Regions from separate parts of the Bacillus sp. BC05(2025) genome, predicted to be linked through region 1. Evidence: riboswitches for the same ligand, from Rfam matches in the RefSeq annotation. Region 1 holds a riboswitch; each other region holds the start of a gene.
The links. Region 1 has a riboswitch for S-adenosylmethionine ahead of ACZ76X_RS19845 (methionine ABC transporter ATP-binding protein). Riboswitches for the same ligand answer to the same signal wherever they lie in the genome.

Region 2: linked by a shared signal. The riboswitch ahead of metQ (methionine ABC transporter substrate-binding lipoprotein MetQ) and the one ahead of ACZ76X_RS19845 (methionine ABC transporter ATP-binding protein) in region 1 are both predicted to bind S-adenosylmethionine.
Region 3: linked by a shared signal. The riboswitch ahead of ACZ76X_RS10450 (sugar ABC transporter substrate-binding protein) and the one ahead of ACZ76X_RS19845 (methionine ABC transporter ATP-binding protein) in region 1 are both predicted to bind S-adenosylmethionine.
Region 4: linked by a shared signal. The riboswitch ahead of ACZ76X_RS23220 (methionine ABC transporter ATP-binding protein) and the one ahead of ACZ76X_RS19845 (methionine ABC transporter ATP-binding protein) in region 1 are both predicted to bind S-adenosylmethionine.

Annotation. Positions count from the first base shown of each region.
Region 1 covers NZ_JBWYRA010000006.1:180,389-188,128, forward strand. Annotated here, with positions in the region: gene ACZ76X_RS19830 (toprim domain-containing protein) at 55-399, shown strand; gene ACZ76X_RS19835 (thioredoxin family protein) at 403-711, shown strand; gene ACZ76X_RS19840 (hypothetical protein) at 866-1,210, shown strand; SAM riboswitch class I at 1,336-1,443, shown strand; gene ACZ76X_RS19845 (methionine ABC transporter ATP-binding protein) at 1,623-2,648, shown strand; gene ACZ76X_RS19850 (methionine ABC transporter permease) at 2,641-3,306, shown strand; gene metQ (methionine ABC transporter substrate-binding lipoprotein MetQ) at 3,330-4,142, shown strand; partial or broken gene ACZ76X_RS19860 (MetQ/NlpA family ABC transporter substrate-binding protein) at 4,133-4,309, shown strand; gene sufC (Fe-S cluster assembly ATPase SufC) at 4,548-5,333, shown strand; gene sufD (Fe-S cluster assembly protein SufD) at 5,349-6,641, shown strand; gene sufS (cysteine desulfurase SufS) at 6,641-7,740, shown strand, end outside.
Region 2 covers NZ_JBWYRA010000003.1:654,671-662,410, forward strand. Annotated here, with positions in the region: gene ACZ76X_RS14110 (FecCD family ABC transporter permease) at 1-442, shown strand, start outside; gene ACZ76X_RS14115 (ABC transporter ATP-binding protein) at 457-1,278, shown strand; gene ACZ76X_RS14120 (alpha/beta hydrolase) at 1,294-2,112, shown strand; gene ACZ76X_RS14125 (hypothetical protein) at 2,389-2,616, shown strand; SAM riboswitch class I at 2,795-2,904, shown strand; gene metQ (methionine ABC transporter substrate-binding lipoprotein MetQ) at 3,170-3,976, shown strand; gene ACZ76X_RS14135 (metal-sensing transcriptional repressor) at 4,374-4,676, shown strand; gene copZ (copper chaperone CopZ) at 4,879-5,085, shown strand; gene ACZ76X_RS14145 (heavy metal translocating P-type ATPase) at 5,181-7,601, shown strand.
Region 3 covers NZ_JBWYRA010000002.1:880,769-888,508, reverse strand. Annotated here, with positions in the region: gene ACZ76X_RS10455 (sugar ABC transporter ATP-binding protein) at 1-1,368, opposite strand, end outside; gene ACZ76X_RS10450 (sugar ABC transporter substrate-binding protein) at 1,365-2,477, opposite strand; SAM riboswitch class I at 2,566-2,671, opposite strand; gene ACZ76X_RS10445 (NCS2 family permease) at 2,761-4,062, opposite strand; gene ACZ76X_RS10440 (SDR family oxidoreductase) at 4,266-5,132, shown strand; gene ACZ76X_RS10435 (L,D-transpeptidase) at 5,200-5,961, shown strand; gene ACZ76X_RS10430 (hypothetical protein) at 6,066-6,317, shown strand; gene ACZ76X_RS10425 (DUF1540 domain-containing protein) at 6,350-6,565, opposite strand; gene ACZ76X_RS10420 (thioredoxin family protein) at 6,638-7,090, opposite strand; gene ACZ76X_RS10415 (disulfide formation protein C) at 7,103-7,522, opposite strand; gene ACZ76X_RS10410 (YhdB family protein) at 7,688-7,740, opposite strand, start outside.
Region 4 covers NZ_JBWYRA010000009.1:178,700-186,439, forward strand. Annotated here, with positions in the region: gene ACZ76X_RS23205 (HXXEE domain-containing protein) at 1-85, shown strand, start outside; gene ACZ76X_RS23210 (MetQ/NlpA family ABC transporter substrate-binding protein) at 254-1,096, opposite strand; gene ACZ76X_RS23215 (methionine ABC transporter permease) at 1,118-1,783, opposite strand; gene ACZ76X_RS23220 (methionine ABC transporter ATP-binding protein) at 1,773-2,792, opposite strand; SAM riboswitch class I at 2,916-3,021, opposite strand; gene ACZ76X_RS23225 (cysteine hydrolase family protein) at 3,263-3,826, shown strand; gene ACZ76X_RS23230 (hypothetical protein) at 4,057-4,206, opposite strand; gene pruA (L-glutamate gamma-semialdehyde dehydrogenase) at 4,385-5,932, opposite strand; gene ACZ76X_RS23240 (TSUP family transporter) at 6,086-6,856, opposite strand; gene ACZ76X_RS23245 (CamS family sex pheromone protein) at 6,952-7,740, opposite strand, start outside.

The sequences.
Region 1 (7,740 bases):
ATACTATATACTAAGTTAAAGGTTGTATAGTATATGGTGATCGGGTGATGACATATGATTTATGTAGAAAAAGTCATTATTGTAGAAGGTACATCAGATAGAAGAAAGATTGAATCTATTATTCGGGAACCGGTGGAAATTGTTTGTACAAATGGTACAATTGGTTTGGCGAAAATGGATGAGCTCGTTGATCAGTTTTTTGATAAAGAAGTGTATGTACTTGTGGATGCTGATGATGCTGGAGAAAAGTTAAGGAAACAATTTCGAAAAGAATTTCCGCAAGCAGAGCATATTTATATTGATCGCTCGTACCGAGAAGTGGCAACTGCGCCATCTTCACACTTAGCAAATGTATTATGGGGAGCTGACATTGACGTTTATACAGAATATTTACGGTAAGGAATGATAGAAGTGATTGACTGGACAGGAGCCGAAGCAACAGCCCTAATAGAGAACGAAGAAAAAACAGTGTTATATGTATATACTCCAATGTGTGGAACATGCCAATTAGCAAAAAAGATGTTAACTGTCGTTGAGATGACAATTGAAGATTTGAAAATTGGAATGTTAGATTTAAATTATGCTCCGCATGTAGCGAAAGAGTATGGAATCGAAAGTGTGCCGTGTTTACTTGTTTTTGAAAATGGGACACTCATGAAGAAGATATATGCATTTCATTCGGTTGAATATTTATATACGGAATTAAAGTAGGCGGCAAAGTTTTTGCCGCCTCGACATATTTCTTGGGAAATATGTCGAGATGCAGGGTGGTTACAGTATTTGTCGAGCGAAAGTAACAGGATTGCTCTTTAGTGAGAGGGAATGGTATGTGTAATAGAAAGTGATATGAAGGATGTGATTTAAGGTGAAATTATATTCTTTGCTGCAATCATTTGTAAATTACGCTAATGGTCAATATCATTTAGAACCGCTTTTAAGACAAGGAGAAAAAACTGTTAATTTCCGCTTTGGAGATGAAAGTTGTTCGTTACAAATTTCAAGAGATTATATAGAACTGCTACATGAGGAAATAGGGACGGAGCAAATCGTTTGTGTAGATGAAGAAGATGTAAAACAATTGGTAAACGGCAATGTACGATTGCAAATGTTAATGAATGATGGACGTGTACAATATTCGGGAACATATCGAACGATGCTATTAGTCGAATCGATGTTTCACATATGTAAACCGATGTCAGTAGGGGCTTAAAATTCTGAAGTTTCATTTTTTGCGAAAATTTCTGTTGACATGGTGTGTGGATATTGATACAATTCAATTCATAAAATATAGACAATTTCATAAATTACAAATCAGACGAAAATGTAATCTGATTTCTCTTATCAAGAGAGGTGGAGGGACTGTGCCCTGTGAAGCCCGGCAACCGTCAACTTATGTTGAAATGGTGCCAATTCCTGCAAAGCAAATGCTTTGAGAGATGAGAGAGAGGGATAATGTTGTTATATACGCATATAAACCTTTCTGCTTCTCTAAAGCGGAAAGGTTTTTTTGTTGTTTGAATGTGGAGGACATTCAAATAATACAAGTAGTGATACCGGTGGACTACACGCATTAAACATAAAAAATTGCGGAGTCGATCCAAACAAAAAAGGGGTGATACACCATGATTCTATTAGAGAATGTAAAGAAAATATATAAAGCAAAAAGCGGTGATGTTACTGCTGTAGATAACGCCAATTTAAAAATAGACAAAGGTGAAATCTTTGGTGTTATCGGATATAGTGGTGCTGGGAAAAGTTCTTTAATTAGATTATTCAATCAGTTGGAGAAACCAACTTCTGGCCAAATTACAATTGCAAATCGCGTCATTTCAGCCATTACAGGAAGTGAACTTCGTAAGGCAAGGCAAGAAATCGGAATGATTTTTCAGCATTTCAACTTACTTTGGTCAAGAACTGTACGCGAAAATATCGAGTTTCCGCTTGAGATTGCAGGTGTTGATAAGGCGAAGAGAAGAAAACGCGTGGATGAGTTAATTCATCTTGTTGGATTAGAAGGAAGAGGAGATGCGTATCCATCTCAACTGAGCGGAGGACAAAAGCAACGTGTTGGTATTGCAAGAGCATTAGCTAACAATCCGCAAGTGCTTTTATGTGATGAAGCGACGTCAGCTCTTGATCCAGAAACGACAGATCAAATTTTAGATTTATTATTAGATATTAATAAGCGTCTCGGTTTAACAATTGTACTCATTACACATGAGATGCACGTGATTCGAAAGATTTGTAATCGAGTGGCGGTAATGGAAAAAGGAAAGATTGTAGAAACGGGTCCCGTACTTGATGTATTCCGTAATCCACAGCAAGATATTACAAAACGATTTGTAAAGCAATTAACAGATTCTGAAGATACAAATGAAACGATTGAAAGTTTAATTGAAAAATATCCAGATGGTAAAGTAGTTCGTTTGCAGTTTATCGGTGAAGCTGTAGAAAGACCAGTACTTCAAAGATTAATGCAACGCAGTGATATAGAAGTTAGCATTTTGCAAGGAAATATCGCACAAACGAATGACGGTTCTTACGGTAGTTTAGTTGTTCATTTAAATGGTGAGGAAACAGCGATTCAGCAAGCAATAGAGGGAATACATCAAGATCAAGTAGAGCTGGAGGTGATTGCACATGGATAAGTTACTCACAAATGTCGATTGGAATCAAATGTTAGAAGCAACTGGTGAAACGTTATATATGACGGCAATCGCAGCTCTTGCCACATTTGTTTTAGGACTCATTTTAGGATTGTTACTCTTTATGACAGCAAAAGATAATTTATGGGAAAACAAGACGGTTAACACAGCGATTGGAGCGTTCGTAAACATTTTCCGTTCCATACCATTCATCATTTTAATCATTTTATTAATCCCATTCACAAAGGTTTTGCTTGGAACAATTCTTGGAGCGAGTGCAGCATTGCCAGCTTTAATTATTGGAGCAGCACCATTTTACGCGAGAATGGTTGAAATCGCACTTCGCGAAATTGATAAAGGTGTAATTGAAGCTTCAAAAGCAATGGGAGCAAAAACAAGCACAATTATTTTGAAAGTATTAATTCCAGAATCGTTACCGGCATTAGTATCTGGTATTACGGTTACGACAATTGCTTTAGTAGGCTATACAGCAATGGCGGGAGTTGTTGGTGCTGGTGGCCTTGGAACACTTGCATATTTAGAAGGATTCCAACGAGGAAATAACGATGTAACAATCGTTGCTACAATTTGTGTATTACTAGTTGTATTTTTCATTCAGTGGATTGGTGATCGTGTAACGGTTCGAATAGATAAACGATAATAAAAAACGGGAGGATGTTTCAAATGAAAAAATTATTACTTACAGCACTTATTTCAACTTCAATTTTTGGGTTAGCTGCTTGTGGCGGGAAAGATAAAGATGAAAAGAAATTAGTTGTGGGGGCTTCTAACGTACCGCACGCTGAAATTTTAGAAAAGGCAAAGCCGTTACTTGAGAAAAAAGGAATTGAATTAGAAGTGAAAAAATTCCAAGATTACGTGTTGCCAAATAAATCGTTAGCGGATAAGGATTTAGATGCAAACTACTTCCAGCACATTCCGTATTTAGAAAAAGAAATGAAAGATAAAAAATATGATTTTGAAATAGCAGGGAAAATTCATATTGAACCAATTGGTGTATACTCTCAAAAATATAAGAGCTTAAAAGAACTTCCAGACGGGGCGACAATTATTATGAGTAATTCCGTTACTGACCATGGACGTGGTTTAGCAATTTTACAAAAAGAAGGCATTTTAAAAATTAAAGACGGAGTAGATCCAGTTAGTGCAACTCCAAAAGATATTGCAGATAATCCGAAAAACTTAAAGTTCAAAACGGATATTGAGCCTGGTTTGTTACCACAAGTGTATAACAATAAAGAAGGCGACGCTGTTTTAATTAATTCAAACTATGCAATTGATGCGAAATTAAACCCAGAAAAAGATGCAATTGCAATTGAAGGTGATGATTCTCCATATGCAAACGTAGTAGTGGTTCGTAAAGGTGATAAAGATAAAAAGGCGATTAAAGAGCTTGTAGAAGTATTACATTCTAAAGAAATCGAAGACTTTATTACTAAAGAATATAAAGGAGCGGTTGTTCCTATAAAAGAATAATTGCGATTGAAGGATCTGACTCTCTGTACGCAAATATTACTGCAGTTCGTAAAGGTGACGAGAAGAAAAAAGAAATGAAAGAGCTAGTAGAAGTACTACATTGAAAAGAAATTCAAGACTTTATTACTAAAGAATATAAAGGTGCTGTACTTCCGGTAACTGAATAAGTATAAGGAAAGGACTGGTAATTTCCCAGTCCTTTTTTCTTTATATAAATAAGAAGAAAGGTGTATCATATAAGGATGCAAGTGAAATACTTATATACATTTGTGAAAAAATTGTTACTTTTTTTCGTCGTTTGCGATATCATTTTATTTGATATAAAATTAGAATGAGAATAAAATGAGAATATGAACGTTTTAGGAATTTTTAAAATGTATATATAGGATTAATGGAGGTATTGAGATGGCTGGTTCTACATTAACGGTTAAAGACTTACACGTATCAATTGATGGCAAAGAAATTTTAAAAGGTGTAAACCTTGAAGTAAAAGGTGGAGAAATCCACGCAATTATGGGACCTAACGGAACAGGTAAATCAACTTTATCTTCTGCAATTATGGGTCACCCAAAGTATGAAGTAACAGAAGGTAGCATCATCATCGACGGTGAAGATGTATTAGAAATGGAAGTAGACGAGCGCGCGCAAGCAGGTCTATTCCTAGCAATGCAATATCCAAGTGAAATTAGCGGAGTAACAAACGCTGACTTCTTACGTTCTGCAATTAATGCACGTCGTGAAGAAGGCGATGAAATTTCTCTTATGAAATTTATCCGTACATTAGATAAAAACATGGAATTCCTAGAAATGGATCCAGAAATGGCACAACGTTACTTAAACGAAGGTTTCTCTGGTGGAGAGAAAAAACGTAACGAAATTCTTCAATTAATGATGATTGAGCCAAAAATCGCAATCTTAGACGAAATCGACTCAGGTCTTGATATCGATGCATTAAAAGTTGTATCTAAAGGTATTAACGAAATGCGCGGCGAAGAGTTCGGTTGCCTAATGATTACGCATTACCAACGTTTATTAAACTACATCACTCCAGACTTCGTTCACGTTATGATGAACGGTCGTATCGTTAAATCTGGTGGCCCTGAGCTTGCACAACGTCTAGAAGCTGAAGGTTACGACTGGATTAAAAAAGAATTAGGTATTGAAGACGAAACAACAGAGCAAGAAGCGTAAGAGAGGAGCATAAACATGACAATCGGTACATTACCTTTCGATCAAGAAACAATCCGTCAACGCGCAAGCGAAGTAAACGAAGCTGCTTGGTTGACTGAGTTCCGCTTACAAGCTCTTGCACAAGCAACTGAACTTCCAATGCCAACGCCTGATAAAACGAAAATTGAAAAATGGGACTTTATCGGAAAAGGCGACGCTGCTAAGCAAGAGCCTGTAAGTTCTTTAACAGAGCTTCCAGAAGCAGTGAAAAACTTAATCGATGAAAACAACAGCGTATTAGTACAACGCACTGGTACAACTGCATTCGTTTCTTTAGCAGACGAAGCAAAAGAAAAAGGTGTTATTTTTACAGACATCGTAACAGCTGCAACTGAGCACGCTGAGCTAGTACAAAAGTACTTAATGAAAGACGGCGTGAAAGTAGACGAGCATCGTCTAACTGCACTTCATGCTGCATTAATCAACGGCGGTGCATTCGTATATGTTCCGAAAAACGTTGTTCTTGAAACTCCACTTCAAGCTGTATTCTTAGTAGACGGCGAAGAAGCTAACGTATATAACCACGTATTATTCGTAGCTGATGCGAACAGTACTGCAACTTATGTAGAAAACTACGTTGCAAATGAAAATGCTAAAGGTATTGCAAATATCGTAGCAGAAGTAATCGTGGAACAAGGCGCACAAGTGAAATTCGGTGCGGTTGATCTATTAGCGAAAGACGTAACAACTTACGTTAACCGCCGCGGCACAGTAGGACGCGACGGTCGCATTGATTGGGCTCTAGGCCTTATGAATGACGGAAACACAATCTCAGAGAACGTTACAAACTTAATGGGCGACGGTTCATATGCTGATACGAAAACAGTAACAATTGGCCGTGGTAACCAAACACAAAACTTTACAACTAAAGTTGTTCACTTCGGTAAGCACTCTGAAGGTTGGATTTTAAAACACGGTGTACAAAAAGATAGCGCAACATCTATCTTTAACGGAATTGGTAAGATTGAACACGGTGCATCTAAATCAAATGCACAACAATCTTCTCGCGTTCTTATGTTAGATGAAAAAGCTCGTGGGGATGCAAACCCAATTCTTCTAATCGACGAAGATGATGTAATGGCAGGTCACGCAGCTTCAGTAGGTCGCGTAGATCCAGTCCAACTATACTACTTGATGAGCCGTGGTATTCCAAAACGCGAAGCAGAACGTTTAGTCATCCATGGATTCTTAGCACCTGTAGTTAATGAGCTTCCAATTGAAGGAGTAAAGGCACAGCTTGTTGAGGTAATTGAAAGGAAAGTTCGCTAATGAATATTCATGAAATACGCAAACAGTTTCCAATTCTTGATCAAAAAGTGAACGGCAAACAACTTGTTTATTTCGATAGTGCAGCAACTTCTCAAAAACCAATTCAAGTCATTGAAACGTTAGAACGTTACTATAAAGAATATAATTCTAACGTGCATCGCGGTGTTCATACGCTCGGTACGAAAGCTACCGACGCGTATGAAGGCGCACGCGAGAAAGTTCGTAAGTTTATTAACGCGAAATCAATGGAAGAGATTATTTTCACGCGCGGAACGACAACTGCATTAAATACAGTAGCGGCTAGCTATGGTCTTGAAAATGTAAAGGAAGGCGATGAAATCGTTATTTCTTACATGGAGCACCATAGTAACATCATTCCGTGGCAACAAGTTGCGAAGAAAACTGGTGCAACTTTAAAATACCTTCCGCTTCAACCAGACGGTACAATTTCTTTAGAAGATGTTCGTCAAACAGTTACACCGAATACGAAAATCGTTTCTATTATGCAAGTATCAAACGTGCTTGGAACGATTAACCCTGTAAAAGAAATCGGAGCAATCGCACATGAAAATGGCGCAATTATGGTCGTTGACGGTGCACAAAGTACACCTCATATGAAAGTAGATGTACAAGATTTAAACTGTGATTTCTACGCATTATCTGCTCATAAGATGTGTGGACCTACAGGTATCGGCGTATTATATGGTAAGAAAGAATTGCTAAACAATATGGAGCCAATTGAATTTGGCGGTGAAATGATTGATTTCGTAGATTTACAAGAATCTACGTGGAAAGAGCTTCCGTGGAAGTTTGAAGCAGGTACACCGATTATCGGTAATGCAATCGGACTTGGTGCGGCAATTGATTTCCTAGAAGAAATCGGTCTTCATAATATTGAAAAGCATGAGCATGAATTAGCGCAATACGCTTTAGAAAGACTATCAGAAGTAGATGGCGTTACAATTTATGGTCCAAAGCATCGCGCTGGTCTTGTTACATTTAATATTGAAGACGTACATCCTCACGATGTAGCGACAGTATTAGATGTAGAAGGTATTGCGGTTCGCGCAGGACACCACTGTGCACAACCGCTTATGAA
Region 2 (7,740 bases), on a different contig from region 1:
AAGTATATATAATGCAAACTGGAAGTATATTATTGCAATGTTGCCGTGGCTTATCATATTAATTCCGCTTATACAAAAGAAAGCTTATTTATTAGATTTATTTCAATTGGAAGAAACGAGTATTACAAGTTTAGGTGTTTCAGTAGAAAGAGAGAAATCTATTTTACTACTAAGTAGTATCGGACTTGTGAGCGCATGTGTTGCTGTTTCAGGAAGTATTGGTTTCATTGGACTAATGGCACCACATATAGCGAAAAGACTTGTCGGCATTCAGCATAAGCATATCATTCCTACGTGCGGAGTAATCGGAATGCTCCTTGTAATTGCTTCAGACTTTATTGCAAAAACAGTCTTCACACCTGTAGAGTTACCAGTTGGAATCGTTATTTCTATTGTCGGTGTACCGTATTTCTTATATTTACTTTATAAGGCGAAAGCGTAAGAGGAGGAATAAAAGTGAGTATTTTAAGTGCAAAAAATTTAGAAACGAGTTATGAAAAGCTTACAGTGTTTCGCGATTTAAATGTGGAAATACAAGAAGGAAAAGTAACGACAATTATAGGACCAAATGGATGCGGTAAATCCACACTGTTAAAAACAATGGGAAGAATTTTAAAACAAAAGAGCGGTAAAGTCTATTTACAAGGACAGGATTTAAATACAATTCCAACGAAAGAAATTGCGAAGCAGCTAGCTTTACTTCCGCAAACCCCAATTGCGCCAGGAGAGCTGAAAGTAGAAGAATTAATTTCTTATGGACGCTATCCCCATCGAAATAACGTAAATAAGTTAACTTCAAAAGATAAAGAGATGATTGATTGGGCCTTAGATATAACGAAAACATCTGAATTTAGAACGAGACAAATAGCAAATCTATCTGGTGGTCAAAGGCAAAAGGTATGGTTAGCGATGGCTTTAGCACAAGAGACAGAAGTGTTACTACTAGATGAACCAACAACATATCTTGATATGTCTCATCAATTAGATGTATTACAAATTGTGGAGAGGTTAAATAAAGAACATAATTGTACGGTCGTAATGGTACTACACGATATTAACCATGCAGCAAGGTTTTCAGATGAGATTATTGCAATGAAGGAAGGAGAAATCGTTACAACTGGTATTCCAGAAGAAATCATAACAAATGAAGTGTTAAAAGAAGTATTTCATATTGATGCGCGTGTCATGATTGATCCGTATAATGGGTCTCCTGTTTGTTTTGGATACGATAGCGTTGCACTTCAAGAAGAGAAAGTTGAAATATATGTAACGAGTTAAAAAGGGGGATATAAGATGAATACTACGATTGAAAAACAGCAGATTATAACATCTAATACGGAACAGTGGAAAATGTATTCGAAAATAGAAGGTAAGGAATATCAAATTCATATTTCAAAGCCGAGGCAGCCAGCACGAGAGTCAGGCTATCCTGTTATATACGTATTAGATGGCAATGCCTTTTTTCAAACATTCCATGAAGCGGTTAAAATACAATCAGTTAGAGCAGAAAAAACAGGTGTTTCACCAGCTATTATAGTAGGTATTGGTTATCCAATTGAAGGGGCATTTTCAGGTGAAGAGAGATGCTATGATTTTACGCCTAGCGTAATTTCAAAAGATGCGCCTTTAAAACCAGATGGTAAACCGTGGCCTAAAACAGGAGGAGCACATAATTTCTTTACTTTTATTGAAGAAGAATTAAAGCCGCAGATTGAAAAGAATTATGAGATTGATAAAAGAAAACAAACGTTATTTGGGCATTCACTAGGTGGTTTATTTGCTTTACATATACTATTCACAAACGTAAATGCTTTTCAAAATTATTTTATTAGTAGTCCGTCTATTTGGTGGAATAATCAATCTGTTCTTGAAAAAGAAGAGAATTTTATAAATGAATTAAACAGTGCCAAGTTTGAAACGGGAGTGTTCCTTACAGTTGGATCACTAGAACGAGAGCATATGGTTGTAGGGGCAAACGAATTATCAGAGCGCCTTTTCCAAGTGAAACATGATCAGTTTAGATTTACGTTTTATGAAGCTGAAGGGGAGAATCACGCATCTGTTGTGCCGACTTCTTTAAGTAAAGGGTTAAGATTTATTAGTCACGTATAATTTGGAATGATTGTCTAATAAAATGCAAACGAAAGGCTATGGGGAAATTCTCCATAGCCTTTCGTTTGTTCAAGTAGAATTGTCCTTTTTGAAAGTTTTGTTTCAACTTTTCGTCTAAAGAGACAAAAAGTTGTCACAATTCGGTCACAATTAGCATAAACATAAAATAGACGAAATGAACTTATTTCCAAAAAGGCTTAGTTCATTCCATTTATGATTAGTGGAGCTAAAAAGAACGGATTAAAAGTTCACTATATTCTCAAGGAGGTAGATCGTATGAAAACTATTCTTGCTATCGCTGGGCTTATTTGGGTTTTATCACATGGCATTCCAATTTATGAGGGAGAACAAATTCGTAGTGCTCTAAATAAAAATTTTAATGAATATCACGTTATTGATCGGCAAGATAATGTTGTGACAGTTCGTGTAAATGACTGTTTTCATACGGTAACCGTTGAAGGAACTTCAGTAGTGAATGATACAAAAGTATGTGATCAACAATAATTATATATAGGAAGAAAGAAGTCTCAATTTATACGTGTGAATTGAGACTTTTATATTTGTGATTGAAGTTTTTTTCATAAACAATTATTGACATAACGAGTTTATGTTGATAAAATTCAATTCATAAAATATAGATAATTTAATAGATTTTGAATCAGATGAAAATTAAATCTGATTTCTCTTATCCAGAGAGGTGGAGGGACTGTGCCCTGTGAAACCCAGCAACCATCAATTTTTACATTGAAATGGTGCTAATTCCTGCAAAGCAAATGCTTTGAGAGATGAGAGAAAGGGATAGTATCGATATATGCATACAAACCTTTCTGCTCATTCTAAGGGCAGAAAGGTTTTTTTGTTGTTCTCGACTGTGAGTAAAGACTATTCTGAGGGAAAATAGAGCGATTTATACAGTCCGTGTGCAGGAGGAATAACGATGTGAAAATCAATGAACCAATTTGTGCATGTCCTAGTGTTGTTCTAATAAAGTGGATTATTGATTTGTTACAGCGTGAATTAATAAATAAATACATAAAAGAAGAAGGGTGTTTACAACATGAAAAAACTATTACTATCAGGACTTATTACAACAGCAATTTTTGGTTTAACTGCTTGTGGAGGGAAAAGTGAAGATAAGCTTGTTGTCGGTGCTTCTAATGTACCTCATGCAGTTATTTTGGAAAAAGCAAAACCATTACTTGAGAAAAAAGGTGTAGAACTAGAAATTAAAAAATTCCAAGACTACGTATTACCAAATAAATCATTGGCGAATAAAGAATTAGATGTAAATTATTTCCAAGGTATTCCATTCTTAGAGAAAGAAATGAAAGACAAAAAATATGATTTTGAAGTAGCTGGAAAAATACACATTGAACCAATCGGTTTATATTCTCAAAAATATAAAAATCTAAAAGAGCTTCCAGATGGTGCAACAATTATTATGAGTAATGCAATTACTGATCATGGACGTGGTTTAGCAATTTTACAAAAAGAAGGTATTTTAAAAATTAAAGATGGTATAGATCCTGTAAAAGCAACCGTAAAAGATATTGCAGATAATCCGAAAAATTTGAAATTCAAAACAGACATCGAGCCTGGTTTATTAACACAAATGTATAAAAATAAAGAAGGTGATGCTATTTTAATTAATGCTAACTATGCAATTGATGCAAAGTTAAATCCAAGAAAAGATGCAATTGCGCTTGAAGGTAAGGATTCTCCATATGTAAACGTAGTTGTGGTTCGTAAAGGTGATAAAGATAAGAAAGAAATTAAAGCACTTGTAGAAGTATTGCATTCGAAAGAAATTGAAGATTTTATTAATAAGGAATATAACGGTGCAGTTATTCCTGTAAAAGAATAATTTTGAAAACTAAGGAATTGTACTCTTTACAACTACGTATTTTATAACTGATGAAAATTAATTATTTTATTAAGGGCTACTAAGGTAGCCCTTTTATATTTGCAACGAGAAATTGTTAGGGAATGTACATTAATGGAGGCTTTAGTTGAAGAACATAGCACAAAAGTGATTAAACATTTTACTTTATTAAGTTCTGATGGAGAATGTAATGTTTTTTTGAAAAAGGAAAGGGTATCATGAAAATTGAGACTGAGAAGCTAATAAATTGTTAAGAATAAGCTTAGTGCGGAAATATACTCATATGGGGTATCATACATAGATAATTAATGCTATAATTGGTATACTCGTAAAAGCAATTGTTTTATTGGATGAAGAGAAACTTTAAGAAGGTGATAATATGGGTCATAAAGAGCATGAAGCAGTAACACATAGATCAGAAAAAGAAAAAGAACAAATTATAAATAGATTAAAGAGAATTGAAGGACAGGTCCGCGGTATTCAAAATATGATTGAAAATGATCGCTATTGTGTGGATATTTTAGTGCAAATTTCAGCGATTAATGCAGCGATGAAAAAAGTAGGAATGGGTGTATTAAAAAACCATACAAGTCATTGTGTTTCAGGCGCTATTAAAGATGGCAATGGTGACGAAGCGATTGAAGAATTAATGACTGTATTTGAACGTTTTTCAAAAGCGTAAAACAAGCTAGTATGTAACTGGCTTGTTTTTTTGTTTACTTTCATATAAGGTTTCGGGGTATTGATGTGAAAAAGTGTATGTAAAATAAACTTTTAGAAAATAATTGAAAAATCATGATACAAAACCATTGATTACCTTAGGGGGGTATGGTAAGATGTAGTTGTGATTAAGAAACAATGAAGAAACAAGAGGAGGATTTTAAATGGAACAGTTAACATTAAAAGTTGAAGGTATGTCTTGTGGACATTGTGTAAATGCTATCGAAAGCAGTGTGAAAGAGCTAAGCGGTGTTGAACAAGTGAAAGTTCAATTAGCAGAAGGAACTGTTGAAGTTACTATCGACTCATCAGTTGTAACGTTAAAAGATATCGTTGCTGTAATTGAAGATCAAGGATACGATGTTCAATAATTATTTTTAGATATGGAAATAAATCGTACTTTATAGGAAGTACGATTTATTTTGCTAATAATTATACCTCATAAGGGTATATAGAGGTGAGAGACATGAATGAACAGAAAGAGGTCAATCTTCAAATATCAGGAATGACATGTGCCGCATGTGCGAATAGAATTGAAAAAGGCCTGAAAAAAGTAGAAGGTGTTCATGATGCAAATGTAAATTTTGCACTTGAAAAAACAAAAATAATGTATGATCCTCAAAAAACAAATCCGCAACAATTTAAGGAAAAAGTTGAATCGTTAGGATATGGAATTGTAAGTGATAAGGCTGAGTTTACTGTTTCAGGGATGACATGCGCAGCATGTGCGAATAGAGTAGAAAAGCGTTTAAATAAGTTAGAAGGTGTGAACGGAGCGACAGTAAATTTCGCTTTGGAATCGGCTACAGTAGATTTTAATCCTGATGAAATTAATGTAAATGAAATGAAGAGTGCGATTACGAAATTAGGATATAAATTAGAAGTGAAATCAGATGAGCAGGATGGATCAACTGATCATCGCTTACAGGAAATTGAGCGACAGAAAAAGAAATTTATCATTTCGTTTATTTTATCATTCCCGTTATTGTGGGCAATGGTAAGTCATTTCTCATTTACATCGTTTATTTATTTACCTGATGTGCTTATGAACCCTTGGGTGCAGCTAGCTCTTGCAACGCCAGTTCAATTTATCATTGGTGGACAGTTTTATGTTGGGGCTTATAAAGCGTTACGTAATAAAAGCGCCAATATGGATGTTCTCGTGGCACTTGGAACGTCTGCGGCATATTTCTACAGTGTGTATTTAAGTATTAGGTCGATTGGTTCTTCGGAACATATGACAGACTTGTATTTTGAAACGAGTGCAGTACTGATTACACTAATTATTTTAGGTAAATTATTTGAAGCGAAAGCAAAGGGACGTTCATCAGAAGCAATTAAAAAGTTGATGGGTTTACAAGCAAAGACAGCTACAGTTGTGCGAGATGGAACAGAAATGAAAATATTAATTGAAGAAGTAGTAGCTGGTGATATCGTTTATGTAAAGCCTGGTGAAAAAATTCCGGTAGATGGGGAAATTGTAGAAGGAAAGTCAGCAATAGATGAATCGATGTTAACAGGTGAAAGCATTCCAGTTGATAAAACAATTGGGGATGTAGTAATCGGTTCTACAATGAATAAAAATGGATTTTTGAAAGTGAAAGCAACTAAGGTAGGAAGAGATACTGCATTAGCTCAAATTATTAAGGTAGTAGAAGAGGCTCAAGGTTCAAAAGCTCCTATTCAAAGGGTAGCAGATCAAATTTCAGGTATTTTCGTACCTGTTGTAGTTGTGATTGCTATTATAACATTTGCAGTGTGGATGATATTTGTTACACCAGGTGATTTTGGTGGAGCACTTGAGAAAATGATAGCCGTACTTGTTATCGCTTGTCCGTGTGCATTAGGTCTTGCAACACCTACGTCTATTATGGCGGGATCAGGAAGGTCGGCTGAGTATGGCATTTTATTTAAAGGTGGAGAGCATTTAGAAGCAACGCATCGATTAGATACAGTTATTCTAGATAAAACAGGTACTGTGACAAATGGGAAACCGGTGTTAACAGATGTAATGGTAGCAGATGGATTCCATGAAGCAGAAATACTACGTTTAGTAGGTGCGGCAGAAAAAAATTCTGAACACCCACTTGCAGAAGCAATTGTAGAAGGAATTAAAGAAAAGAAAATTGATATCCCAAGCTCAGAAACGTTTGAAGCGATTCCGGGATTCGGTATCGAATCCGTTGTAGAAGGGAAACAATTATTAATTGGTACACGTCGATTAATGAAGAAATTCGATATTAATATTGAAGAAGTTTCTAAATCGATGGAAGCGCTAGAACGAGAAGGAAAAACAGCGATGCTTATTGCGATCAATAAAGAATATGCTGGTATAGTGGCCGTTGCAGATACTGTAAAAGATACTTCAAAAGTAGCAATCGCAAGACTTAAGAAAATGGGTCTAGACGTTGTTATGATTACAGGAGATAATACACAAACTGCTCAGGCAATTGCGGGGCAAGTTGGTATTGATCACGTAATTGCAGAAGTATTACCAGAAGGAAAAGCAGAAGAAGTGAAAAAACTGCAAGTGCAAGGTAAGAAAGTAGCAATGGTTGGAGATGGAATAAATGATGCTCCTGCACTTGCTACAGCGGATATCGGTATGGCAATTGGAACAGGTACGGATGTAGCGATGGAAGCGGCAGATATTACGTTAATCCGTGGTGATTTAAATAGTATTGCTGATGCAATTTTTATGAGTAAGATGACGATAAGAAATATTAAGCAAAATTTATTCTGGGCACTAGCTTATAACGGCTTAGGAATCCCGATTGCAGCGTTCGGTTTCTTAGCGCCTTGGGTTGCAGGAGCTGCTATGGCATTTAGTTCTGTATCGGTCGTATTAAATGCATTACGATTGCAAAGAGTGAAATTAAAAAAATAAAAATCTATAGAGTAATTGCATAGGCTTTTAGACAAAAACAATACTTTGAAAAAGTATTGTTTTTGTCTATATAGAAAGAAAAAAGATATAATAAAGAAGAAATATTGAATACTAGATGGTAGACAAGTTAAATGATAGT
Region 3 (7,740 bases), on a different contig from region 1:
AGCGATATGTAGCGCTTCATCTTGTTCTCCTGTGAAATAAATTACGGAACTTCCGTTTTCTATAATGTTGCGAATGAATTGAAAAATGTCTTGTTTTGCAGCTATGTCTACACCTTTAGTTGGCTCGTCCAAAAGAAATAGAGTAGGTTTGAATCCATTCCACTTTGCAATAGAGACTTTTTGTTGATTTCCGCCGCTCAGTGAATGGATAAAGGCTTTTGGATTGTTTGGTGAGATGCCGAAAGAAGTAATTGCTGCAGTAGCAGTATTTACTTCGGTTTGTTTTCGTTTCCAACCGGATTGGTGTAAATTTGTGTGACTTATAATGTCTTCTGAAAGAAATACGCCTTGTTTTCTTCTTTCTTCTGGTACAAGTGCAATTTTCGCTTGAATTGCATCTCGCGGTGTTTTTATTGTAATGTTATAACCACCTATTTTTGCGTGATAAATATGACGAGCACCAAATAAAGTCTCAGCAAGTGTTGTTTTTCCACTTCCAATTAATCCATATATCACGACAGTTTCACCTTTCCGTACAGTGAGAGAAAGAGGAGAATGGCCTTTGTGTAATTGAAGTTTTTGTACTTTAAATAATTCTTCTCTTCCGGTTTTTGGTGCTGTATTAATTGGAAGTGTAAGTTGTTTTCCAGTCATTGCTTCCACAATTTGTTGATCCGTAATCTTTGTAATAGCTTCGGAGAGTGCAACTTTACCGTTATGTAATACAGTTACATCATCCGCAAATTTTCGAATCTCTGATAGACGATGAGAAATTAGAATAATGCCAATACCTTTTGATGTTAAATTTTTTAAGAGTTTCCCAAAGGTTTCCACTTCTTTTGGCCCAAGAGAAGAAGTTGGCTCATCTAATAAAAGATAATTTATATTGTTAGATAAAGCTCTTGCGATAAGAAGTAACTGTTTTTCATGTAATGAGCAGTTTGAAACGTCGTCCAAAACATTTAAATCGAGCTGCACAGTTTGTAAGTGTCGTTTCGCGAGTGCGACTAATTTTGATTTTGAGAATATTGCTCGGTTTTGCATTGCTAACTGATCGATTAGTACATTTTCTAAGACAGATAATCCTGAAATAAGTCCGTGATCTACTTCTTGTGTTACGAAAGAAATACCGTGCTTTTTTGCATCACGTGGAGAAGTAAAGGAAACAGTCTGATTATCAATTTTTATATTGCCAGCAACTGGTTGGATTTCACCAGTTGCTATTTTTAATAAAGTACTTTTTCCTGCGCCGTTCATTCCTAGTAATGCGTGCACTTTTCCTTTTTCAATATGAATAGAAACATCTTCTAGAACAGGGGTAGTTACATGATAAGAATGTGTAATGTTTTGAAGAGAGAATGTCATCATTTTTTCTCCTTCTCTAATTTTTTCATCCAAGGAGAATACCCATCTTTTGAATCTCCCCAACCATTTATATGTTTTGATAATTGATCCATTGTTATATTTTCTTTTGGTAAATTATTTTTCTTCACTAAATAAGGTTCTAGCGAATAAATATCTGGCGTTTGTTCACCAGCAATTTTTTTATATAAAAATCGTACTTGAACTTTACCTACTTCAGCTGGATCAGTTGCAGCTGTAGCAGTCCAAGGTGAATTTTCTTTTTGCATGAGTTGTAAATCTTCATTACTTAAGTCAATGCCGTATACTTTTATATCTGTACGACCAGCTTGTTCGAGTGCTTTGACAGCCCCTTTAGCAAATTCATCCCATGAAGCGAAAATAGCTTGTAAATCTCCTTTTTTCGGATATTTTTTTAGTAAAGCTTCTACTTGTGTTTGTGTATCGAGCGGTGTGTTATTACTAGCAGTACCGAATCGTGTAACTTCTTTTATATTTGGATAACGTTTATAAAAAGCATCAATGATAACATTACGACGTTCCATTGGAGCGAATCCACCAACCCATACGACTGCGATATTTCCTTGTCCATTCAAATCTTCCGCTAATGTTTTTAATGATTTCCATGCAAGACTATAGTCATCTTGATCAATAATCGTTACGCCTGGCAAGCGTAGATCATTATCAAACGCTACTACCGGAATATTTGCTTGTAATGCCTTTTCTACTCCAGGTTTCAGCGCTTCAGATCGACCATGATCAATTAATATACCATCCACTTTTGAATTAATAGCAGTATCTAAATTTGCCGCCATTTTTGCTAAATCATTATCAGAATTATAGACTTGTACACTGCCGCCAAATAGTTCTACTTGTTTTTTGACCCCCTCAATATATTGAGAGGAAAAAGTTCCGATAGACATTTGCATAATTAATGCAATTTTTAATGGTTTCTTTATTTGGTTTGGAATTTCTGTTTGTAAATGATTTTCTACTGTTGTAGTTACTTTTTTCACAGTTTGTTGCTTTTGTGAAGAGACAGCATCTTGTTCATTTGTACAAGCAGTTAATGTAAGTAAGAGAACAATGAGTACGATAGAACACAATTTCTTCATAAAAAAATCCCTCCTAAACTAAGAAGAGAGGAGAGGGAGTGAAAATAAAAAACGCCTTTTCATATAGAAAAGACGTCTTATCATATTACTCTTATCTTTCAACACAACGTGTTGTAAGAATTAGCACCGTGCCCATAAATGGGTCGGTTGCCGGGCTTCGTAGGGCTCATCCCTCCACCTGCTCTTGATAAGACATCGAATATTCAACTATTTCGAATTATTCCACAAGTTTGTGGTGTTGTCAAATAATTTTTTATAAAAAAATCCCTCTTAATGAGGGATTTTAATGTGGTAAGAAAATCAATTGATAAGCGAACAAGATTCCGAATACATACACAAGTGGGTGAACAGCACAGAATTTACCTTTTGCCACTTTCATAAGTGGGTATGAAATAAATCCAAGAGCGATACCTGTTGCGATACTTGATGTAAGTGGCATGCTTAGGATTACTAAGAATGCTGGGAATGCTTCATCAAATACATCCCAATCGATGTGGCGAACTGAACCCATCATAAGGCTACCAACGATAATTAATGATGGTGCAGTAATAGCTGATACACCAGAAACGGCACTTACTAATGGCCCGAAGAATGCTGCTAGTGCGAATAGAACAGCTACTGTAACAGTTGTTAAACCAGTACGACCACCAGCTGCAACACCAGCAGATGATTCGATGTAAGCTGTTGATGGTGTTGTTCCGAACATAGAACCGATTGTTGCTGAGAATGAGTCAGATAGAAGAGCTCGTCCAGCTTTTGGAAGTTTTCCGTCTTTCATAAATCCACCTTGTTGAGCTACACCAAGTAATGTACCTGTTGTATCGAATAATGTAACAAGGAAGAATGAAAATACAACGCCGTATAATCCGTAGTTAATTACATCAGATACAGCAGTAATTGGATTTGAAACGATAATTCCTTCTGGTAATCCAGGCATTGATGTAACACCGTTTGAGAATGTTAATTGTCCTGTGAAGAAAGCGATAATACCAGTTAATAGCATCCCGATAAATAGTGCACCATTTACATTTAAAGACATAAGGATGATTGTAATTCCAAGTCCAGCTAATGCTAGTAGTACTGGCGCAGAGTGAAGATCACCAAGTCCAACTAAGTTTGCTTCATTTTTTGTAACGATACCTGTTAAACGTAAACCGATAAAGGCGATGAAAAGACCGATACCAGCAGTAATTGCATGTTTTAAGTTTTCAGGAATTGCTTCCATTAATTTTGTACGGAAAGATGTGAATGATAACAAAATTAAAATCATACCTGCTACGAATACAGCAGAGAATGCAATTGCGAAAGTCATGCCTTCATGAGCTTTTACAACAGAGTAAGAGAAATAAGCATTTAATCCCATACCTGGTGCAATTGCGATTGGTAAGTTTGTAAAGATCGCCATAAATAATGTTCCGACAACAGCAGCGATAATGGTTGCTGTAAATGCTTGTTCAAATGGAACACCTGCATCCCCAAGGATGACAGGGTTTACGACAATGATATATGCCATTGTTAAGAAGGTAATAATACCTGCCATAATTTCAGTTTTAATAGAAGTTTTATGTTTTGAAAGGTTAAACATATAAACATCCTTTCTGTTTACGAATAATTTTCACAACAGTTATATATAATATTCGTTTTTTAACTATTTTGCAATAGTTTTGCATAAAAAGTTTACAACAATTCATATTTTGTGTCTTAAATTCGAATATTAATCGTAAATCGATGTATGAATTTCAGTGTTTATTGTGCGCATATTATAAGGAAAAGGAGTTGAAAGAAGCTATGCCACAGCAAAAAAACTTTGTAACAATGCCAGCGCAACATCAAAATAAACAACCTGGTATTGAATCGTTAATGAATCCTCTACCGCAGTTTGAAGATCCAAACTATAAAGGAAGCGAAAAATTAAAAGGAAAGAATGTATTAATTACAGGAGGGGATAGCGGGATTGGACGAGCTGTTTCCATCGCTTTTGCGAAAGAGGGAGCGAATATTGCGATTGCGTATTTAGATGAAGATGGAGATGCAAATGAGACGAAGCAACGTGTAGAACAAGAAGGTGTAAAGTGTGTGTTGTTACCAGGTGATTTAAGTAATGAACAGCATTGTAAAGATATTGTAGAAGAGACCGTCAAGCAACTAGGTAGTGTAAATGTTTTAGTAAATAATGTCGCGCAGCAATATCCGCAGCAAGGGCTAGAATATATTACAGCAGAACAGTTAGAAAAGACTTTTCGTATTAATATTTTTTCTTATTTTCACGTTACGAAAGCAGCACTTTCTTATTTAAAGCAAGGGGATGTCATTATAAATACGGCGTCTATCGTTGCGTATGAAGGAAATGAAACGTTAATTGATTACTCGGCAACGAAAGGAGCAATCGTTGCTTTTACAAGGTCACTTTCTCAATCGTTAGTGCAAAAAGGGATTCGTGTAAATGGTGTTGCGCCCGGGCCAATTTGGACACCACTTATTCCATCAAGCTTTGATGAGAAGAAGGTTGCTCAGTTCGGGAGCAATGTTCCGATGCAAAGGCCTGGTCAACCGTATGAATTAGCACCAGCATACGTATATTTAGCGTCTGGCGATTCATCCTATGTTACCGGACAAATGATACATGTAAATGGGGGCGTTATTGTAAATGGATAGTTTTCATTTATAAGAGCAAAGTAAAGTTAATTCTACTTATTATAGTGGCGCTAGGGGAGGGATATAGATGAAAAAATTATGTTTCGTCATACTATTATTTTTCATCCTACCGGTTAGTGCCTTTGCTGATACAGATCATCTAATATTAGTGAATCTTACGACAAACCAATTATCTTTTTTTGAAAATGGAAATTATACAAAAACATTCCCCGTAACAAGTGGAAGAGATCGTACACCTACGCCTGAAGGTAATTTTTGTATTATAACTAAATATAAAAATAAAGAATACCATCGGAAAAAAATAGCTGGTGGTGCACCGAATAACCCTCTTGGTACGAGGTGGCTTGGACTAGATAAAAATGAATATGCGATTCACGGGACAAATCGGGAATGGACAATTGGAAGTAGGGAATCAAATGGTTGTATTCGTATGCATGACAGAGATATACAGTGGCTATATGACCGAGTTCAATTACAAACAAAAGTAATCATTTCCCGTTTTCATACGAGCCCCGAATATGAGGCGAATAAGCTTGGCTACCGCGTCGTGAGTTGGAATGGTCGTAAAGTAGAGGAAGAGCAAATTGGCGTGCTTACGTTAGTAGACCGTGCCGATATATATTGGCAAGAACCAAATGGGCAGTTAACGAAAGTGAAAACGGTATTGCCGAATGAAAGATATAAGGTGTATTCAAAACGAAAAGATGGAATATATTATATAGGAAACAATTTGTATATTGTGGATGAAACTGGAGAGAAAATTCGTTACGAGCAAATTCCTTCTTCGGTTTTAAGTAATATATATAAACGAAAATATAATGTTCCGTAATAGGCTACCGTATTATAGACGGTAGCTTATTTCTACTTCGAGTTTAACTGCAACTATTGGATTTTGCTGAATATAATACAGTACAGATAGGGGGCGGTTACATTATGAAAAGCGAATTTGCCTTTAAAGTTTTCTTAGTAACGACCTGTTTATTTATCGTGTATTTGTATTCGTTTCTCGTTTTTTCTTTTTATGTTCCATATGTTGATTTAATATTGTTCTTCGGATTTATTTTGGCGTTTGTGAAAGCAAGAGAAGGTGAGAAGAGTATATATCGGCGCATTACCCTATGCGGGACAGCTATTCTCGTTATTTTGTACTTTTTTATCATGCATGATTTTTGGAGAGGAATGTAAAAAGCATACGAGTACTCGTATGCTTTTTATGTTTAATATTTTGGCTTAAATGTATGACAACAAGTTTCTACACTCGTTGCTACAGAACTTTCTAGCGTCTCGTTTGTTAAAACTGCACTTGTATACGATTCATTTTCAGTTTGACCTGTTTCATCCGCATCTGGCTGAACGATAATCGCACTTGCTTGACAAAAGTTACCTTGTCCCCAAAATGAGCAATTGGAAACAGAGCATCTTACTTCTGGCATAAAACCCCCTCCTTATACATTAGTTTGGGACTTTATGCCCATTTCATGTGTAGAAGGAGTTTCCTTTTCTCGTTATTTTTTCGTTTGTTCAAGCCATTCTTTTAATTTGTCTTTCGGCTGTTCACCGCTAATACGGCTTACTTCTTTGCCATCTTTAAAGTGAATGATTGTTGGAGTTCCTTTAATTTTATATTCATCCCAAGGAGCATCTATTTTTTCAATATCCATTACTTTCATATCAACGTTCAAGTCTTTAGCCATTGGTACTACGACAGGAGATAGCTTTTGACAATGAACACAAGATGTTTGATAAAAGTATACTGTTTCTTCTTTTTTCTCTTTTAAATTCTTTTGAAGATCTGAAAGAGAGATTTTGTTTGTATAGTAGTCAGGACCATCTGTTTTACCATCAGTAGCATTATCAATTTTTTGACTAGTAGCATTTTTTTCTTCCATTTGTGTGACAGCAAAAATTGCCGCAAATAAGGCGATAATAATACCACCAAATATAAGCATTTTTTTCATTGTTTCATCTCCTTATTTGTTTTTTATTACAATAAAACTACATACAGCGATTGTAATAAAGCCGATAAGTGCTAAAAACGGGATTGTAATAAAACCAAACCAGTTTATGAATTCTCCGGTGCAGGGTACACGGCCGCAAGCTGCTCCAGCAGCTGAAAATGCTGGGACTTTTTGAATTGCATAGTGATATAAAGAAATACAAGCACCAATACTTGCAATTGGTAAGGAATAACTTGCGATGCGATAATCTTTCTTTGCTACAGCGATACCAAGCCATAAAACGAATGGATACATAAAAATACGTTGATACCAACAAAGTACACAAGGTTCAAATTTCATGATTTCGGAAAAATAAAGACTTCCTAGTGTAGCGATAAAAGAAGCTCCCCATGCGGTAAGTAAAGCATATTCTTGCTTTTTTTCTCGTCCCATATTTTATACCTCTCTTATAATAGTTACATACTAAATTATAGTATGAAGTGGTATAGAAAAGAAAGAAAAAATATGTTTATCAATAAAAGTTTTATAAGGGGAAACTTTTATTGATATTAACATTTTAAAAAAGCGCTATTCTCATAAAGAGAATAGCGCTATATTTTACATTTGAATTTGCTCTACTTCATCTATATGTGACTTTTGTGATGCATGGT
Region 4 (7,740 bases), on a different contig from region 1:
CGTAATTACACTCATTTTCAGCTTATTTTCTTACCCTGTTATAATTTGGATTACCTTACTATTCGCTAGCTACCTTCATTCATAAAAAAAAGACCAGGAAAACTCCTGGTCCATTACTCTACTTAACAAACATTGGATTCTACGTTATACAGAATTGGAAGGTACAGAATTAGGGTTTGTTTGTTAAGTAGATTATATGTTGAACGAACTAACAGCGGAGGGGTTCCTTCTGCTAGCCCGTTAAACTCAATCATTATTTTACGATTTTTTCAAGCTCATCAAGTGAAAGATCTACTGAAATGGAACCATCATTTGTTTCTTTCTTAATTGCATCTGTTACTTCTTTTGAATGATATAGTTCAATTACTTTTTTCAGTGTTGGATCATCTTTATCTTTCGTACGAGCTGCGAAAATATTAATATATGGCTTCGCATTTTCATTCTTTGGATCTTCTAAGAAAATCGGATCCTTCGCTGGATCTAGTCCAGCTTGACCAGCAACACCGTTATTAATAACTGACGCTGCAACATCTTTTAATACACGAGGTGTTTGCTGTGCGATAACCGGTGTAACTTTTAACTTCTTCGGGTTTTCAGCAATGCCGCTTGGATCTCCGAATAAGCCAAAGTCTTTCTTAAGCTTTAATAATCCAGCTGCATCAAGAAGTTTTAATGCACGCGCTTGGTTCGTTGGATCATTTGGAATCGCAATTTCTGAACCATCTGGAATTTCATTTGCTTTCTTATATTTTTCAGAATATAAGCCCATTGGTGCAATTTGCGTTGTACCAACAGCTGTAATATCTAACTTATGCTCTTTTTTAAACTGCTCTAAGAAAGCAATATGCTGGAATGAATTTAGTTCAATATCTCCATCAGCTAACGCTTTATTTGGCGTTGTGTAATCAGAGAACTCAACCAGTTTAACTTTAATCCCTTCTTTTTCAGCTTTTTCCTTTACAATTTCCCAAGCGTTTCCATCCGTTCCAGTTACACCAATGCGGACTGTCTTCTCTTTTGCTCCTGCATCTGAACAACCACTTAACGCTGAAATCCCTACAATTGCTGATAATGCAAATGCTAAAATTTTCTTCATTTCCTTTTCCCCTCTTCCCTTTTATGATCTGCGTAAAAAGACTTTTGCAAAGTAGTTTCCTAAATTTTGAGCTACCTGTACGAGAATAATAAGTAAAACGACTGTTACGAACATAACTGATGTATCAAAACGTTGATAACCATATGTCATCGCTAAGTCACCAAGACCGCCACCACCGACAAGCCCAGCAACTGCAGAAAATTCAATTAAACCAACTGTCATAAATGTAACTCCTAAGATTAATGGTGCTAACGCTTCTGGTACAAGAATTTCAAAAACAATTCTAAATGGTGAAGCACCCATTGCTTGAGCAGCTTCAATGACCCCCTTTGGAACTGAAACAAGATTTGTTTCAACCATTCTAGCAATACCAATTGATGCAACTAACGTCATTGGGAAAATTGCTGCTGCTGTTCCAATCGTCGTTCCGATAACACTTCTTGTTAGTGGGCTTAAAGCTACTAAGAAGATGATGAATGGAACCGGACGAATTGTATTAATAATGATATTAAGAATAGAAAAGATCCATTTATTTTCTAAAAAGTTTCCTTTTCTCGTTACATATAAAAGTAAACCTAGGGGTATACCAAGAATTGTAGCGAATATTAAGGTTACAATTACCATTAAGAGGGTATCCCCCGTCGCATCTACTATGCGGGGCCAAAATATACTCCAATCAACTCGCATGAGCTTCTACCTCCTTCAGCTGCACTTGTAGTCTTAGATGTTGTAATGCTTTTTGAATTTCTTTCTGCTCACCTTGCAGTTCTACAAGTAAATTTCCAAATAACACATTTTGAAGTTCAATAATATTTCCGTACAGTACGTTTACATCGACGTTATAATTTTTCGCGATATACGATAGTACCGGCTGTCCTGTCTCTTCGCCAGTAAATGTTAAGCGATAAATCTGTCCACCATTTTGAATTTTCCCTAGAACACTTTCCGGTAAATGATCATTAATGATAGAGCGTACAAAGTTTTGAGTCGTCTTTGTTTTTGGTTGTGTAAAAACGTCAAACAGTTTTCCTTCTTCAATAACCTTTCCCTTCTCCATTACAGCTACACGGTGACAAATTTCTTTCACAACATGCATTTCATGTGTAATAAGAAGAATTGTTACATTGTATTCTCGATTTACTTTCTTTAATAAGCTCAAAATTTCTGTCGTTGTTTCTGGATCTAAAGCTGATGTTGCCTCATCACATATAAGGATATCAGGTGATGTCGCCAGTGCCCTAGCAATACCAACACGCTGTTTTTGACCACCTGATAGTTGCTCTGGATAATAGTCTGCTTTATCTTCTAACCCGACAAACTTCAGCAGTTCATTTACTCTTTCTTTTATCTCATTCTTTGGTACTTTCGCTAATTTTAATGGATACGCAATATTCCCAAACACTGTTCTTGAATTAAATAAATTAAAACTTTGAAAAATCATCCCTATTCTTTGTCTTAGCTTCCGTAATTCTTTCGTCGATAGTGATGTAATATCTTTATCATCTATTGAAATCGTTCCTGCTGTTGGTCTCTCTAACATATTTACTAAGCGTAATAACGTACTCTTTCCAGCGCCACTAAAACCGATAATGCCGAAAATTTCGCCCTTTTCAATCGATAACGTTACATCCTCCACCGCATGAACAGATTGCCCACCTGATTCATATACTTTGCTTACGTTGTTAAAAGAAATCATTTTTTCCCCTCCTATATGCTGTAAAAACTTGAAGTAGAGCTTTCGAGGTAAAATAAAAAGTGCTCTCCTTCTTATCAAACATAAAGATAAGAAGGAGAGCACTTATATGTACTCGTTCACATCTTCTCATCTTCCAAGCCTTTATAAGGCTTGCTGGAGTTAGCACGGTATTAAAAAACCCGTTGCTGAGGTATCGTAGGGCCAGTCCCTCCACCTCTCTGGATAAGAATGTATCGATTTAATTGTCGTTTAATTAATTCTCATTATAGAACTCAGAATAATAAGAGTCAATACATTTTTTAGAAAAGTATCAATTATTTCTTTATTATAATTTTCAGATGAAATTCCATGAGAAAATCGTATTTTTTAAAGTTATGTAAAATTCTCCTCTCGCATATTTTTTAAAAGGATAATCTTCTCTACTAATTGAATACCATTATTTGAATATAAAATCGGAGGAAGATAAATATATGAAAACAGCCCTTTTACTCGTTGATATTCAAAATGATTATTTTCCACAAGGAAAGATGGAATTACGTAATCCGGTAGAAGCAAGCGACTATGCTAATCAGCTACTACAACTCTTTAGAACGAGAAATGAACCTATTTTTCATATCCAACATGTAGCAATAAAAGATGACGCTACTTTTTTCCTACCAAATACAGAAGGTGTACATATTCATAAAAGCGTACGCCCACTTAGAAATGAAACCGTTATAATCAAACATTATCCAAATAGTTTTCGGGAAACTGATCTTCTAGAACAATTACAACGTTTAAACATCGAGCACGTCGTCATATGTGGGATGATGACTCATATGTGTATTGATGCTACCGTGAGAGCTGCTTTTGATTTCGGCTTTCAATGTACCGTTATACATGATGCTTGTGCTACAAAAGATCTTTCTTTTAAGAATGCTACTATACCAGCCGTTTATATTCATAACACAATTTTGGCTAGTTTAAATGGCGTATATGCAAATGTAATGAGCACAGAGGAGTTTGTAGCTACAAAAAAACACTCCCTTCAGTGAGCAAAACCGAAAGGAGTGTTTCTTGTCAAACCATAGATTTTCTTTCAAATTGTATTATACAGGAAATCCTTAAAATGAATACTAAAAATGTGACTAATAAGTCAACTTTTCTCATTGTTTTGTTTCTATTTACATGTTTATCCCGATATGAATAGGGTTTAGCTAGTTCTATTCGCCAATTAGTAATATATAGTAAATCGTTTTTCGTTCAAACTAACTAGTCTCCCCTATTATTTTCCTGTTTGTTTTTGCTTCTTTTTCAAATATTCCGCACGCAATTTTTCAATTTGCTGCTTTTTATCAAATTTGACAGGCGTCTGTTTTTCATGAAACTTTGCCACAGCTACCTGGCCTTTATAATCCAATTGATATTTTCCCACTTTGTTCACCTACTTTTCTTGTCTTTAAAGAGAATCTATTCAATCAATATAATATACCTTATTTTACTGAAGTAAACCTTATTAGTTTTTCTACTGATATCTATCTTGATCCATATATAGATAATTTTTTCAAAAAAAAGAGATCTTCGCAGACTGCGAAGATCTCTTTTACTATTTCTTATAAAGTTTCAGAAGTAGTTTTTGCTTGCATGTGAAGTGCTAAGTAGTCAGGGCCACCAGCTTTAGAGTCTGTACCAGACATGTTAAAGCCACCGAATGGTTGGTAACCTACGATTGCACCAGTACATCCACGGTTGAAGTATAAATTACCTACGTGGAAGTCTTCACGTGCTTTTTCAATATGGTCACGGTTGTTAGAAATAACTGCTCCTGTTAAACCGTATTCTGTATTATTTGCAATTGCAAGTGCATGGTCAAAGTCTTTTGCTTTACAGAATGCTACTACTGGTCCGAAGATTTCTTCTTTCATTAGGCGAGCATCTTCTGCAACGTCAGCAACGATTGTTGGTTGGATGAACCAGCCTTTAGAATCGTCTCCTTCGCCACCTGCTAAGATTCTACCTTCTTCTTTACCAATTGCAACATAGCTCATTACTTTATCGAATGCAGCTTGGTCATTAACAGGACCCATATTTGTACCTAATACAGCTGGGTTAGCAACTGTTAATTCTTTCGTTAATTCAACAGCACGATTTAATACGTGATCGTATACATCTTCGTGGATTACTGCACGAGAACATGCAGAACATTTTTGTCCTGAGAATCCAAATGCTGATGCAACGATAGATTTAGCTGCTAATTCAAGATCTGCTTCTTTATCAACAACGATTGTATCTTTACCGCCCATTTCAGCGATAACGCGTTTTAACCAAATTTGGCCTGGGTTTACTTTCGCTGCGCGCTCATAAATACGGATACCTACATCACGAGACCCAGTGAAGCTAATGAAACGTGTACGAGGGTGATCTACTAAGTAGTCACCAACTTCAGAACCGCTACCCGGTACGAAGTTTACTACACCAGCTGGTAAGCCAGCTTCTTCTAATACTTCCATGAATTTCGCTGCTACTACAGGAGTTGTACTAGCTGGTTTTAGTAATACTGTGTTACCAGAAACTAAAGCCGCTGTTGTCATACCTGCCATAATTGCGAATGGGAAGTTCCAAGGAGAAATGATAACACCTACTCCTAATGGAATGTAAGAGAAACGATTATATTCAATTGGACGGCTTTCTACTGGAATTCCGTCTTTTAATTTCAACATTTGACGACCATAATATTCCATAAAGTCGATTGCTTCTGCTGTATCAGCATCTGCCTCATTCCATGGTTTACCTGCTTCTTTTACAAGAATAGCAGAGAATTCATGTTTTCTGCGACGAACGATTGCTGCAGCACGGAATAAAATGTCTGCACGCATTTCTGGCTTTGATTTTCTCCAAGTTTGGAATGTTTCATCCGCTACTTGCATTGCTTTTTCAGCTAACTCACGGCTTGCTTTTGAAACGCGACCAACAAGTTCCTCTTTATTTGCAGGGTTTACAGAAACAATTTTGTCTTCTGTAGTGATTTTTTCTCCCCCAATAATTAATGGATAGTCTTGTCCAAGATACGATTCTACTTTCTTTAAACCTTCTTCAAACGCTAATTTGTTAGCCTCCACTGAAAAATCTGTAAATGGCTCATGTTTGTATGCTACTACCATTCTTTTTAGCCTCCCCTTAGAAAAACGTTTACATTTTACAACATTATTCTACACGATAATTTAGATTTATTCAAATATTCCTAGACTTATATTTTAAAAATTAATTAATTTTTAAAATATAATAAAAAAACAGAGTTATACAAATGTATAACTCTACAAAATATGAGTATATTCCAAAATGTTTTTGCTAATCAATAAAATAGTTACTAACAAAAATAAAGTTCTTATGTATCCAACACCTTTTTGAACCGCAAACTTCGATCCAAAATAAGCGCCCAAAATCATTGATAATCCCATAATAATACCGTATTCAAAATGAATTACATCTAAAAATAAAAAAGTGATTAACGATACGATATTGCTAACAAAGTTCAAAAGTTTTCCAGATGCTGCCGCTTGAATAAAATCCAAACCAATTAATAAAAATGCAAAAATTAAAAAGGATCCTGTCCCTGGCCCAAAAAATCCATCGTAAAACCCTATCATTAAAATAACAAAGAAAAATATTAATGTTTTTCTTTTCGTCATCTTCTTATAGGTAGATACACTTCCCCAATCTTTTTTCGCAATAATATAAATGGCAATGAATACCAACATCACAAGCACTAACGGTCGTAAAATATCCGGCGGAATAAACTTTACTACTAAAGCACCTGCGACTGCTCCTATAATAGTTAACGGGATTAACTTTCCTACAATTTTAAAATCGACCTTTCCCGATCGAATGAAATAAATCGCACTCGTAAACGTCCCCATCGTTGCAGCTAATTTATTCGTTGCAATTGCCGAAGCTGGTGGTAAACCAACAAACATAAGTGCCGGAAGCGAGATTAATCCTCCGCCGCCAACAACTGAATCAATAAAAGCTGCTAAAAAGCCGAATGCAATTAATAAAATAATGACTTGAAAACTTAATTCGTCCATGCGCTTTACCCCTTACCCCATTATTTATAACATTTTAAATTATAACAAAATTAACCAAGAAAAAAAGCCGTTCCATAAAGGAACGACCCTTCTATTTAATCTAAAATTTTCACAAATGGTTCATCTTGCTTCGCTTCACGTATAATAATCGCTTCTGGGCGTTCTACAGATTTAATCGTTACTTGTACTTTCATATAATTCGGGAAGTATTCCATAACAAGCCCAGCTACATATTGTGTAAAGCCAATTATTTCTGCTTTCCCATTAAACTGGACAGGAATATCAAGCTTTACTTCTCTTAATTCATCGTCTCTATACATACCAGTACCGATAACAGCTGTATAGTCTCCTTGGAAATAATCTCCTAGTTTTGCTTTAAAGTTTGATACTCTCGCCAGATCTTCACGTTTATTATCTGTTTTCGCTTGTTCAGATGGGAACAAATAATATTTCTCATTAATTTGTTGCCAATCCTCAACCGTTTCACTGCCTTTTTCAACATTCGCATAAGAAACAAAGTTACCTGGTACGAGTGAAGCCTTTGGAGCCTGACGGTAAATTGCAAATGTTATCGGAAGGTTTTTTGTTTCAGGTTTTTTTTGATGCATAACTTTCAAAATTTCTTGCGCCATTTTTTTCCCTTCAGCTAACATTTTTGCTTGCTCAATTTTAGCTTCACGCGGATAACCATGCTCTTCCTCATAATAATGAACCGAATTCATTGCTAAACCAATTACAATGCCTTTACGCTCATCTGTTTCACCTTTTTTCACATAATAATCATGCTCTAAAATATTTGAAATATATATTGGATTTTTTTGATTCTTTGCCTCTAATGATTCAGATCCTCCACCTAACGCTGGGTTTAAACCAATGTTTGGAAA